DNA from 2 places in the Clostridium cylindrosporum DSM 605 genome. Region 2 is predicted to be linked to the other one. Evidence: riboswitches for the same ligand, from Rfam matches in the RefSeq annotation. Region 2 holds a riboswitch; the other holds the start of a gene.
The links. A riboswitch is a leader RNA that binds a small molecule or an ion and turns the genes downstream of it on or off. The one in region 2 is predicted to bind FMN.

Region 1 (6,945 bases), on a different contig from region 2:
GGAATTTGACTTATATCAACTAATTGAAGCCTTATCTATTTCAATAGATATTGCGGAATCCACTATGTCAAATGATAAAGTTTTTGATAAACAGAATTTTTATGATGCTCCGAGTCTTTCTCAGCATAAGTTTTTTAACCATTCTAAAAGAACTTGCTATGTATCATTAACATTAGCACAAAGTATAAGTAAAGATAAAAAATTTCTAGAGGAAATTTATATAGCATCTATGCTTCATGATATTGGGGTTTGTAGTCAACTTAAAAAATCCCATGAGGATTTTGACTTTGTTAAGAAGCATACTGAAAGAGGATATACCTTAATGTCTAAACTTCCTTTTTCAAAAAGCGTATTTGATGCAGTTAAGTATCATCACGAAAATTACAATGGAACAGGGCCAAATCATTTAAAGGGAGATGAAATTCCAATAGAAGCTCAAATCATTAGACTTGCGGATATATTTGAGGTTCTCTATGACTACGAAAAACCTAATTTTACTCAAAGAGGAAAAATATTAAAATGGGTTACTTCAAATGAAAATATTTTATTTTCTCCTGAACTAGTTAAGATATTCTTAGATGTTCAATCTAAGGACTTTTTCTGGTGGGACTATGAAATGATAGGATTTTCTTCATATATATTTGATAATATTATTCCAAACAAAAAATATCCAATAACAATTAATGAGTTAAAATCTATTGCACTAGTTTTTGCTGACATAATAGATAATAAAAGCAATTTTACATTTAAGCATTCACAAAATCTTGCAAAATTAGTAGGTACAGTTTCCGATTATCTTGAATATGATTATGAAAAGAAAACTCGCTTGGAAATTGCAGCACTTTTACATGATATAGGTAAACTTGCTGTTCCTGAAGCAATATTAAATAAAAATAATTCTTTAACTGATATGGAATTTTCAGTTATAAAGTCCCATGCATACTATACTAGAATTATACTTGGCAAGATAAAAGGTCTTGAGGATATTATAGATATAGCATCTAATCACCATGAAAAACTTGATGGAACAGGCTACCCTCTTGGACTAAGCTCTGATGATATCTCATTTGAATCTAGAATGATGGCAATATGTGATATTTACGATGCTCTAACAAGTAAAAGACCATATAAGGATACTATGTCCACAGATGAAACATTTAAAATACTTGATAGAATGGCTGAGGAAGGTAAAGTTTGTGCAAAGGCACTTAAGATATTTGAACATTGTGTAAAAACTACTACCTAAGCTCTAAGGAACATTAAACTTTTTGTTTTCTGTTCCTTTTTTTATATTTTTTAATATTAGCACTAATCTTTTCCAAAGTAGTATCGATATATGATGTATAGAAATAATTTTAATTTTTTTTTTAGTATCATAATATTTTTCATAATAATTCTACACCATTTAATGGAGAGGTGTTCATAGCAATGAAATCTAAAAAATTAAGTAATTTAACAGATAAAGATGTCTTGGCATTTGATATATCCACAAATGATGGATTAATTATCTTATCTAAGGGCACTCTTTTAAATAAGGATTACATTGAAAAGCTAAACGACTTTGGAATTAACGAAGTTTTTATAGAGGACCCAAATAGTACAGTAATAGAGACGAAAAAACCTTCTAATGTTCATGAAGCTAGAGAATCTATTCTCCAAAATTACTGTGCAATATTTTGTGAAACTGCAAAGAATAATGGAATAACTAAAGAAAAATTAGATGAATCTGTGTCTAATATTATTTATTCTGTAATATCAAAAATAGAAGACAACACTTTAGATATACTTTACAGTGCAAATCCTTTTTTCTGTCACTATACTCACGCTCTTAATACTGCATCTCTTGCTGTATTTTTAGGTACTAAAATGAGTCTTAATGACAAGGAAATACGAGAACTTGCTACATCAGCACTTTTGCATGATATAGGTATGTATAAACTACCTCAGGATATATTAGAAAAAGGCGGGAACCTAAATGAAGGTGATGTAAATATAGTTAAAGAGCATTCACTTCATGGATACGAAACATCAAGGGCTATTAAAGATATAAGTGAAACATGTAGAAAAGCTATACTTTATCACCACGAAAGATTTGATGGGCTTGGATATCCTGAAAAAATAAGTGGAAAAGAGATACCTCTTTATTCAAGGATAATAGCTGTAGCAGATATCTTCTGTTCATTAACTACTAAAACAAGAGTTCATCCAGGATACTCACATATAGATGTTTATGAATTTATACTTGCAAGTTCTGGAGGTTATTTCGATCCTGAAATTGTAGAGGTCTTCCAAAAACATTTTGTTATATATCCTATTGGTACTAAGATTGAATTAAATAATGGCCGTAAAGGGATAGTCCTATCACAAAACCCAGGATTTCCTGATAGGCCAAATTTAAAAATTACCCATAATGATAATGGGATAGAAATTCTCCCTATGAAAGTTAGTCTACTTAGAAGAACAAACCTTAAAATAGTTAAAATATTGACTTAACAGTCATATTAAATATATACAACATAATGACTTATAAAGTCATATTACCCCAAAATTATTTTAGGCTATCCTAAATTCACCTTTAGGATAGCCACTTTTTTATTTTATCAGATAGCTAAAAATCAGAGGGAGTTGAAGCTCCCTCTGATTCAATAATTCTACTTATTAATATTTTGGTTTTATAATTGGTTCAACCTTTTTATATATTAAAAATACAACTATAGAAACTACAGCTCCCTTTAAAAGGTTAAATGGAAGTATGCTAAAAAGTACTAGTGTTTCTAAGTTAACAATTGCACTTGTTACCTTAGCTGACATTGCAACTATTGCACTTATTGGGAACTTTAGAACTACTTCATATAATGGAATAAGCACAAGATAGTTAAATAGTGATGCTACTATACTCATAACTATAGTACCTATTAATAGTGATATTACAGCACCTTTTTTAGTTCTATTCTTCTTGTAAATGTACGATGATACAAATACAAGTGAAGCACCTACTATAAAGTTAGCCATTTCACCTATTCCCGCTGTCTTAGTAATAAGTAAGTGAAGTACATTTTTAACTAATTCAATTATAATTCCTACAACTGGACCCATTGCAAAACCACCAATTAATGCTGGAATTTCACTAAGGTCTATTTTTAAAAACTCTGGAAAAATAGGTAGTTGAATTTCTATCATCATAATTATAAATGCCATTGCTGATAGAATTGAAACCTTAACAAGTTTCTCTGTTGTCATTGCTCTAGTTGAGCTTGAAGTCTTTTGCTCTTCTATTTTCATGTTACCCCTCCTAAACTATTTACAGGGCTGAAACAGCATAAAAAAGCTCCCGAGAAATCTCAGGAGCATATAATCAATAGCTATGCCATCTTCTTTCATCCAGACTTTACTGTCGGCTTCGGAATCTAACCGAATCATGCCTTATTAGGCTCGCGGGCTTTACCGCCGGTAGGGAATCACACCCTGCCCTGAAGATTATAATAATATTATACTATTTATAAAATTAATTATCAAGCGGAGTAAACTACTTTACCATCTATTATAGTCCACTTAACACTACTTCTAGCATCTAGGGGATCACCATCAAATATAGCAATGTCAGCATCCTTTCCGATTTCAATAGACCCTACCCTCTTGTCTATTCCAAGTATTTTAGCTGGATTTATAGTTATCATCTTAAGTGCCTCTTCATTACTTAACCCTTCCTTTACACATAGGGCTGCACATACATTTAAACGATTAACAGGAACCTCTGGATGATCTGTAATAATGGCAACTAGTAGTCCCTTGTCATAAAGGGCCTTAGCAGTTTCAAAGGATAGATTCTTAACCTCTGCCTTTGACCTATCTGTTAATGCAGGCCCTACAATAGTACTAAAGCCCTCTTCCTTTAAATCATCTGCAATCAAGTGCCCATCTGTACAATGATCAAGTGTAGCCTTAAGGTTAAACTCTCTAATAATTCTTATAGCTGTAAATATATCATCTGCTCTATGGGCATGTACCTTTAATGGTATTTCACCTTTAAGAAGGGGAATAAGACTTTCATATTTTATATCATAGTCTAAAAATTCACCTTTCTTTATTTGTTCTTTTTTCTCAAGATATATTTTAGCTTTTTGAAGAATTTCACGAAGCATAGCAGCTATTGCCATTCTTGTTTTAGGAGATGACCCATTTGATCCATGGTTTCTTTTAGGATTTTCTCCAAATGCCGCCTTAATCGCACTAACTTCCTTTAAAACCATCTTATCAACTCTATGGCCATAGGTTTTCATAATCGTAAAGCTTCCTGCAAGTATATTACTACTTCCTGGTCCTGTTGATACAGTTGTAATTCCTCCAGAGATTGCCTCTAAAAATGCTCTATCCATTGGATTTATAGCATCTATTGCCCTTAGATGAGGAGTTAACGGATCTGTAGATTCATTTCCATCATTCCCCCCTTCACCTATACTATCTTCAAATATACCAATATGACAATGTGCCTCTATAAGTCCTGGAGTAATAGTAAGTCCAGTTGCATCTATTGTTTCATCTGCGTCTCTTATATTTATTTCCTCAGCGATATCTGCTATTTTGCCATTTTTTATAAGGATATCACCTTTTTCAATTATCTTACTACTTACGGTAAGTATTCTCCCACCTTTAATAAGAAGTTTATTATTTTTCACTTTAATTACTCCTTTTTCTATATATTACTGCAAATATTATTTTAAATTTAGCGGGAATAGTTATATTCATATACTATTTTTCCTTTTCCTATTACATAGTGAACCTTACTCATTACATCTAGAGGGTCTCCATTTATAATAGTTATATCTGCATCTTTTCCTACTTCTATAGAACCAACTTGTCTATCTATACCAAGAATTTTTGCTGGACTTATTGTTATAGCCTCAAGAGCCTTCATATAATCCATCCCTTCCCTAACACAAAGTGCCGCGGATATAGGAAGATATTCTATTGGAGTTACAGGATGATCTGTTGAAATAGCAGTTATTATACCTTTATCAATAAACTCTCTTGCTATAAATGGACTCTTTTCTCTGGTCTCTACTTTTTTTGAAAAGCTCATTATAGGTCCAACTATAGCTGATATATTTCTTTTTTTAATTTCATCTTTAAGTTTTATTCCATCTGTAGCATGTAAAAGTTGAATCTTAATATTATATTCATCTGCTATTCTAAGAGCTGTTACAATATCGTCAGCTCTGTGAACATGAATAGATAGTGGCATAGACCCTTCTATAACAGGAAGCATTTCCTCATACATTCTATTTTCTTCAAAATATTCTCTTCTACTTAGCTTAACAACTTTCAAATTTCTATATGCCATTGATTTATTTAATGTGTCACGTAGCATATGACTTATTCCCATTTTAGTAACAGGAGCCCTACCCTTTGATGAATGTATTCTCTTAGGATTTTCTCCAAGTGCTGCCTTCATAGATGACTTTAACCTAAATATCATGTCAAATGGGTCCTCACCAAAGGTTTTTATTATACCAAATGTTCCACCGATTACATTTCCACTTCCAGGTCCTGTTGCAACTGTTGTTATTCCTGCCTCAAGTGCCCTTTTAAAGCTTTCATCATAAAAGTTTACACCATCTATCCCATTTATATAAGGAGTTATAGGAGAAGATGTTTCATTTAGATTTCCTGGGTTATCATTATTAGGCTCTTCTATTCCTATATGACTATGGGCTTCTATAAATCCAGGCAATACTACTTTCCCACTAGCATCTATTTCATTACATTTCAAATCTATGTTACTTGCTATGTCCATAATTTTTCCATCTTGAATAAACACATCAGCTGCTTCATAGACACTCCCTGCCATGGTAATTACTTTTCCGCCCCTTATAATAAGGGTATTATCTTTACTCACCAACATTTCCTCCTATATATTACTAGGCTAAATCCCTCATCGAAAGTGCTATTCTCTTTCTCTCAAGGTCTATTTCAACTACTTTTACATCAACAACATCGGAAACCTTAACTATGTCTAGTGGATGTTTGACAAGTTTATTTGATAACTGACTTATATGAATGAGTCCATCTTGGTGTACTCCAATATCAACAAATGCTCCAAAATCAGCAACATTTCTAACTGTTCCCTTTAAAATCATTCCAGGCTTTAAGTCCTTCATCTCTAAAATATTAGACATAAATACTGGTCCCTCAAGTGACTCTCTAACGTCTCTTCCAGGCTTTTTAATTTCCTTTAGGATGTCCTCTAGTGTCATTTCTCCAAGTCCTGTTTCCTCTAATATCTTTCTTATTCCGTATTTCTTTGCTCTTTCGTCTATATCAGTGAATTCATGATTCTTTTTCTCATCATCTGTATACCCTAATACGTCTATTATTTTTCTTGATGCATCATATGATTCAGGGTGTACAGATGTGTTATCAAGAAAATCATTACTTTCACTTATTCTAAGAAAGCCTGCACATTGTTTAAATGCCTTATCTCCTAGTCTTTTTACTTTTAATAAATCTTTTCTCTTTATAAACTTACCAGTCTCTTCTCTATACTCAACGATATTTTTAGCTATTGATGCATTAATTCCTGCTATATGAGAAAGAAGCTGCGCTGATGCAGTATTTAGATCTACCCCTACTTTATTTACACAATCTTCAACAACTCCACCAAGAGCCTCATCAAGTCTTTTTTGAGTTACGTCATGTTGGTATTGACCAACCCCTATTGATTTAGGGTCTATTTTAACTAGTTCTGCCAGTGGATCTTGAAGCCTTCTACCTATTGATACTGCTCCTCTTAATGATACATCCATATCAGGAAATTCCTTAGCAGCAAGACTTGATGCTGAATATACAGATGCTCCTGCCTCTGATACCACAACATAATGTAGTTTTAACCCTTCTTCTTTTTCTATTTCACGAATCATATCACTTATAATAATTTCTGATTCCCTT
Region 2 (6,945 bases):
CTTTTTGTATTGTTAGTGATCTCTCATAAGCTGATATACCAGTTGTAGTATCAATATGGTCAATTGATACAGTAAAAGCTGTTTCATGATTATCAGTGTTATGTTCAACCATTCTTTGTATATTTAGCTCATTAACCCTTTCTTCTTCTACTGGCATACATATAAGTCCCCTACCGAACTTTGCCATGAAGTTAATAGCTTCTGGAGTAACTTTTTCAGCAGCCATTAATAAATCCCCTTCATTTTCTCTATCAGGGTCATCAACTACAATAATAATTTTTCCTTCTTTTATATCATTTATTGCTTCTTCTATAGTGTTAAATTTGTACATATAAGCTCCTCCTTCTATTAAAAGAATCCATTTTCTTTAAGGAAATTCTCATTAATAGCACTTTTTTTACTTTCATTAGCCTTTGAACCTAATCCTAAAAGTTTTTCTACGTATTTACCAACTACATCACATTCAAGATTTACTGTTTCTCCTGTTTTTTTAGAAAGCAGTATAGTTTCTTCCCCGGTATGAGGAATTATAGCCACCTTAAAAACTTCACTGTCAACATATGCAACTGTTAAACTTACTCCATCTATAGTAATAGAACCTTTTTCTACTATATACCTTAAGATATTTTCTGATGCTTTAATCGTTACCCAGGTTGCATTATCCTCAATTAAAAAGGATTTAATTTCTCCACAACCATCAATATGTCCGCTAACAATATGTCCTCCAAACCTACCATCAGCACTAAGTGCTCTTTCTAAATTAACTCTGCTGCCAATTTTCAAGTCTCCTAAATTACTTCTTCTTAGGCTTTCGGCCATAACATCTGCTTCAAACTTATTTCCCATTATATTTGTTACAGTTAAACAAACTCCATTAGTACAAATACTATCCCCTATGTTTGTTTTTTCTAAAACCTTACTACCTCTAATTAAAAGTTTAGATGACTTTTCTCCCTTTTTAATTCCATCTATATATCCAATTTCTTCTACTATTCCTGTAAACACCTTTAGGTCGGCCTCCTATTCTATATAACCTTCAATTAAGATATCATCCCCTAAAACTCTTGTAGTTAAATTTCGAAGTTTATATGCATCCTTTAAAGCTTCTATGCCATTTCCACCTACTGGGGTCTTTGACATTTCCCCACCTATTATCTTAGGTGCAATGTACATTTGTACCTTATCTACTATTCCTTCATCAAGAGCTGAGAAATTCAGCGTTGCACCACCTTCTAAAAGAATGCTATCTATTTTTAGTTCTCCAAGTTTTATCATTAAATCGTTTAGGTCCACTTTATCGTTTTTCAAATTAACTATTAAAATAGTTACTCCCTTATCTTCTAAGATCTTTATCTTATCTTCACTGGCTTTCTTAGTTGTAGCAATAATTGTTTTTGCTTTATACACTTCAGTAACAACCTTTGATTCAAGTGGAATTCTAAGGGTGCTATCTACAATTATTCTTACTGGATTTCTACCATTTTCAATTCTACATGTTAATTCAGGATTATCTTTTATAACCGTATTTACTCCAACCATTATTCCAGATAGTTCATTTCGAGTCTCGTGTACATCTCCTCTTGAGGCTTCTCCTGTTATCCACTTTGACTCTCCATATGAAGTAGCTATCTTACCATCAAGTGACATTGCGCATTTCATAACCACGAAAGGCTTTTTAGAAACTATATACTTCATAAAAACTTCATTTAATTCATTACATTCACTCTCTAAAACACCTGCTTCGACCTCTATTCCTGCTTCTTTAAGCTTTTTAATCCCATTTCCAGCTACAAGAGGATTTGGATCAAGAGAGCCTATTACAACTCTTTTAATCTTTTTTTCTATAATTTTATCTGCGCAAGGTGGAGTCTTACCAAAGTGGGAACAAGGCTCTAAAGTAACATACATCGTAGCTCCCTCTACATCGCAGGTTGCATTATTAAATGCATTAACTTCAGCGTGAGCCTCACCATATACCATATGGTATCCTTCAGCAATTATCTTTTCATTTTTTACAATAACTGCACCAACCAATGGATTAGGATTAACTTTACCTTTCCCTTTCTTAGCTAAATCTATAGCTATTTTCATATATTTTTTATTCATAAGCACCTCTCAGAATTAATTAGTAATGCTTTTATTATTAAACAAAAAGCCCTGAGCTAAACTAACTCAGGGCAATAATTCATATAAATTATAGAAGTACAACTATAATAAATTTATGTTTAAAATAATTATATTCTATAGGTTTATTAGTAATCTAAAATTAAAAAACTCTGAAATATAAAATATTTCAGAGCATAATATACAAAGTTACATAGGTAAATATAGACTACCATATATAAATATCCATCTTCTTTCATCCAGACTCTACTGTCGGCTTCGGAATCTAACCGAATCATGCCATTAAGGCTCGCGGGCTTTACCGCCGGTAGGGAATTTAACCCTGCCCTGAAGATTTATTAAATTTTATAACTATATTATATTTCTTATACCTATGTGTGTCAATATAATTAGCTAGTAACTTTTTAAATTTTAAGATAAATATTTATTTATAAGAGTCATAACATCTATTATAAGGCTAATGCTACCATCTCCAAGTATAGTACATCCACCAACTCCACTACTTCTTATATCATATTCTATAAGATATGGTGGAAGTGCCTTAACAACTACCTGTTGTTCTCCTATTAATCTATCTGCGAATAGGCAAACAACCCTATCATCACTTTCAACCATAACAACTATACCATCACATAAGTCTTGTATCTTTGTTACCTCATTAAAATGTTGATGTAATCTTATAACAGGATAACAGTTTCCTCTTAACATAAGCATTTCATTACCTTGACCATCTAAAATAATATCCTTAGCTTCAACTCTAAAAGATTCTCTTACACTTGTTGTTGGAATTGTATAGATACCTTTACCAACCTTCACCTGCATTCCACCTACTATCGCAAGAGTAAGTGGAATTCTTATTGTAAGTGTTGTACCCTTGCCTAGCATACTATCTAGCGAAATACTTCCTCCTACTTGTCCTATATTTTTCTTAACAACGTCAAGCCCTACCCCTCTACCTGAATACTCTGTAACCTTTTCCTTTGTTGAAAGTCCTGGCATAAATATAAGTTGAAAAATTTCCTTATCACTTAATTTTTCATCTATTTTTTTAATTAAACCTTTACTAATTGCTTTTTCCAAGATGATATCCTTATTTAGACCCTTCCCATCATCAGATATAGTTATAATAACATCTCCCCCGGTATTTTTAGCCTCTAAAACAAGTTTTCCCTTTGGGGGTTTTCCTTTTGCTTCTCTCACATCTACAGTTTCTATTCCATGGTCCATAGCATTTCTGATAAGGTGCATTAATGGATCAGATAAATTATCAATTATATTTTTATCTACTTCTGTATCTTCCCCTATAATAATTAACTCAACGTCTTTATTAAGCTTTTTGCACATATCCTTTACAATCCTATGCATTTTTTGAAAGATTGAAGCAACTGGTATCATTCTAATAGACATAACTATATCTTGAAGTTCATTTGTTAGCTTACTTAACTGCCTTGCTGCCTTAAAAAAGCCATCTAATTGAAGGTTTTTTAATTCTGGATTCTTTATAACCATGGATTCTGCAATAACTATTTCCCCTACAAAATCCATTAGTTTATCAAGCTTTGAGACACTTACAGTTACCAAACTGTTTTTTTGATTAGGTTTAATTGTTATATTTTCTTTTTTTGAAGTACCCTTTGATTTAGAATTGTCTAACATATCCTTTTCTTCTTTTATTTCATAGGATTTAACAAATAGTACTTCTTCTACTAATTTACCTATCTCTTCACTTTTAAGAAGCGTATCAAAGTATACTTGAAAACCATTTTTTATAATAACTTCACTACTTTCGTTATTTTCAGTAATGTCACTAGGTTTATAACTAATAATTCTAGACACTTCCTCTAATTTCTTAAGAAGATTAAATGCCCTCATATTCTCCATATGGCAATCCTCTTCAAAAAACACCTTTACCATATACATTTTCTCATCTTTTATTTCTATTGATTCTGTAGAGCTTTCACCTTTTTTTATTGATTCTAAACATTTTTCTAATTCCTTTACAAGGTCATTTTCATCACCATCTGTATTTTCACCTGCTTGAATCTTATCCATTTCACCTTTAATAAAATCTACAGACTTTATCAAAGTATCATAAATATTAGAATAATTAACCTTAATAGATTTATTTTCTCTTATAAAATAAAAGATATCTTCTACCTTATTTGCCAGCTTTGAAATGTTATTAAGCCCCATCATCGCTGAACTTCCCTTTATAGTATGCATAATTCTAAAAGTTTCATTTATATCCTCTGTACTCAATTCATTATTATCCTCTACAGAAACAAATAGATTTTCAAGCTGCTCAACTAACTGACAAGTTTCAAAAATAAAGATTTCCAAAAGTGAGTCTCTACCCTCATTTATTTCATTTGACATCTTTACCCACACCCCTTGCTAAATACTCTATAATTGTTTGTGGTATTCTTTCTAGGGGAAGCTCTCTTTCAACTGCACCTATATTAAAGGCAACCATTGGCATACCATATACTACAGAGCTTTTTTCATCTTGGCCTATTGTGAATCCGCCCTTATCTCTTATATTACGCAGTCCTCGAGCACCATCACTTCCCATTCCTGTCAGTATGACTCCTATAGCATTTTCCCCTACTTTATCAGCAACAGAATCAAATAGAACATCAACAGAGGGGCAATGTCCACTTACCTTTTCTCCTTTATAACAACTCACTAAATAATTATCCCTTTCCCTAATTACTTTCATCTGAAAATCACCTGGAGCAATAAGTACCCTTCCAGGCCTTATTACATCCCCACTTACAGCTTCCTTAACCTCAAGATTACTAATTCCATTTAACCTTTCTGCATACATTTTAGTAAATACAGGTGGCATGTGCTGAACTACTACAATTCCTGGCATATCCACCGGAAACTTTGTAATAATATCATGAATTGCATCTGTTCCTCCAGTAGATGCTCCAATAGCTATAACTATTTTACTATTATTTGTCATAACCCTTAAACTACTAACATAGCCCTTGTTATCTCTTTTCGTTGATATTCCAATTTTAGCTGTTGACGCTATTTTTATACGATTTATCAACTCATTTTTGAAGCTCTCCATATCTCCTTTTCTATCCCATGATGGTTTTGCAACATAGTCTATAGCACCCGCTTGTAAAACATCGAAAACCCTCTTACTTGCCGAGCTTACTACAATTACTGGTATAGGGTATTGTGGAATTAATTTTTGTAAAAATTCTATTCCATTCATTTTAGGCATTTCTATATCTAAAGTTAAAAGGTCTGGCTTCAGATCTATTATCTTATCCCTTGCCTCATAGGGGTCCTTAGCAAATCCTACAACCTCTAAAGTAGGGTCACTTGAAAGTGCTCTTTTAAGAACTTGCTGAAAAACTAAAGAGTCCTCCACTATTAATATTTTTATCTTCTTAAATTGCCCCATTAACCCTACTCCTTTCTATATACTGCTGGCATTATATACTTATAATTAGTATTGTGATAAGCAAGTGATTCTGAGTGACCTATAAAAAGATATCCTCCAACCTCAGTACTCTCATAAAATTTGTTTATAAGTTTTACTTTTGTTGAGGTATCAAAATATATCATCACATTTCTACAAAATATAACGTGAAACTTTTTCTTAAATGGGAAGTTTTGTTCCATTAAATTAAAACTTCTAAAAATAACCTCTTTTTTAATTTCATCTGAAATTGCATAATTGCCATTCCCAACATTATTAAGATATTCTCTTTTCCATTCAGGCTTTAGATCTTTAATGTTCTCCTCTGTATATACACCTTTTACTCCTTGAGCTATAACCTTATCTGAAATATCTGTTGCAAGTATTTTAGTATCCCATGCTCCACCTTTTCCTTTAAAATAGTCCTTGTTAATCATAGCTAAAGTATATGGTTCCTCTCCACTAGAGCATCCTGCACTCCATACCCTTAAATCTCTCTCCTTTAATATATTTGAAAAATAAGGGAGAACCTTATTTTTATAGTATTCAAAGTGCTCCCATTCTCTCATAAAATAAGTGTGATTTGTTGTAAGTTTTTCTACTAGAAAACTTATTTCTTTACCTGTATGGTCGTTAAAAACCTTTTCTAAATACTCACCAAATCCCTTGTATCCCCTCTCTAAAATGTAGCCACTTAATCTTCCCTCTATAATGTTACGTTTGTTATATAAATTAATCCCATAATACCTTTTAATATACTGACAGAGTCTTTCAAACTCCATATTACTTATAGTCAGCATATGATTAATATTTGCCATAGTCCCTATCACTTAAAATAATTTGTGGTTTTTCGTGGGATTTATTTACAGAACTCTTTTCTATAGACGAAGTTTTTATTCCATCACTACTCTCACTAACCTCATCTAAAGTTAACTTACCTACCATTTCCTTTAATATTTCTGCCTGGGCATATAACTCTTCACTACTCGCTGCCCCCTCCTGAGCTGCCGCTGAGTTTCTTTGAACTACCTGGGATAGCTGCTCTATTCCCTTATTAATCTGATCAATTGCTACCGCTTCTTCAGTAGATGACTTTGCTATTTCTTCTACTGAAGAAGCTGTCTTTTCTATACCCTTAACAATATTATCAAGCGCCTCAGCTGTTTCATTTGCAATATTCTTTCCATTTTCAGCCTTCTTTATGGAGTCCTCTATTTTAAGTGTTGTTTCCTTAGCTGCCTCTGCACTTCTAGCTGCTAGATTTCTAACTTCCTCTGCAACAACAGCGAATCCCTTACCATGTTGACCTGCCCTTGCAGCTTCAACCGCTGCATTAAGTGCTAATATATTAGTTTGGAATGCTATATCATCTATAACCTTAA

Region 1: another riboswitch for FMN. It lies ahead of CLCY_RS00480 (ECF transporter S component); the one in region 2 lies ahead of ribD (bifunctional diaminohydroxyphosphoribosylaminopyrimidine deaminase/5-amino-6-(5-phosphoribosylamino)uracil reductase RibD).

The regions. Positions count from the first base shown of each region.
Region 1 is NZ_LFVU01000001.1:109,329-116,273, forward strand. It holds gene CLCY_RS00470 (HD-GYP domain-containing protein) at 1-1,246, shown strand, start outside; gene CLCY_RS00475 (HD-GYP domain-containing protein) at 1,429-2,493, shown strand; gene CLCY_RS00480 (ECF transporter S component) at 2,659-3,282, opposite strand; FMN riboswitch at 3,366-3,482, opposite strand; gene CLCY_RS00485 (amidohydrolase) at 3,513-4,676, opposite strand; gene CLCY_RS00490 (amidohydrolase) at 4,724-5,896, opposite strand; gene CLCY_RS00495 (Tex family protein) at 5,919-6,945, opposite strand, start outside.
Region 2 is NZ_LFVU01000028.1:250,377-257,321, forward strand. It holds gene CLCY_RS12050 (bifunctional 3,4-dihydroxy-2-butanone-4-phosphate synthase/GTP cyclohydrolase II) at 1-331, opposite strand, end outside; gene CLCY_RS12055 (riboflavin synthase) at 349-1,005, opposite strand; gene ribD (bifunctional diaminohydroxyphosphoribosylaminopyrimidine deaminase/5-amino-6-(5-phosphoribosylamino)uracil reductase RibD) at 1,021-2,106, opposite strand; FMN riboswitch at 2,348-2,463, opposite strand; gene CLCY_RS12065 (chemotaxis protein CheA) at 2,536-4,500, opposite strand; gene CLCY_RS12070 (protein-glutamate methylesterase/protein-glutamine glutaminase) at 4,490-5,545, opposite strand; gene CLCY_RS12075 (CheR family methyltransferase) at 5,551-6,363, opposite strand; gene CLCY_RS12080 (methyl-accepting chemotaxis protein) at 6,368-6,945, opposite strand, start outside.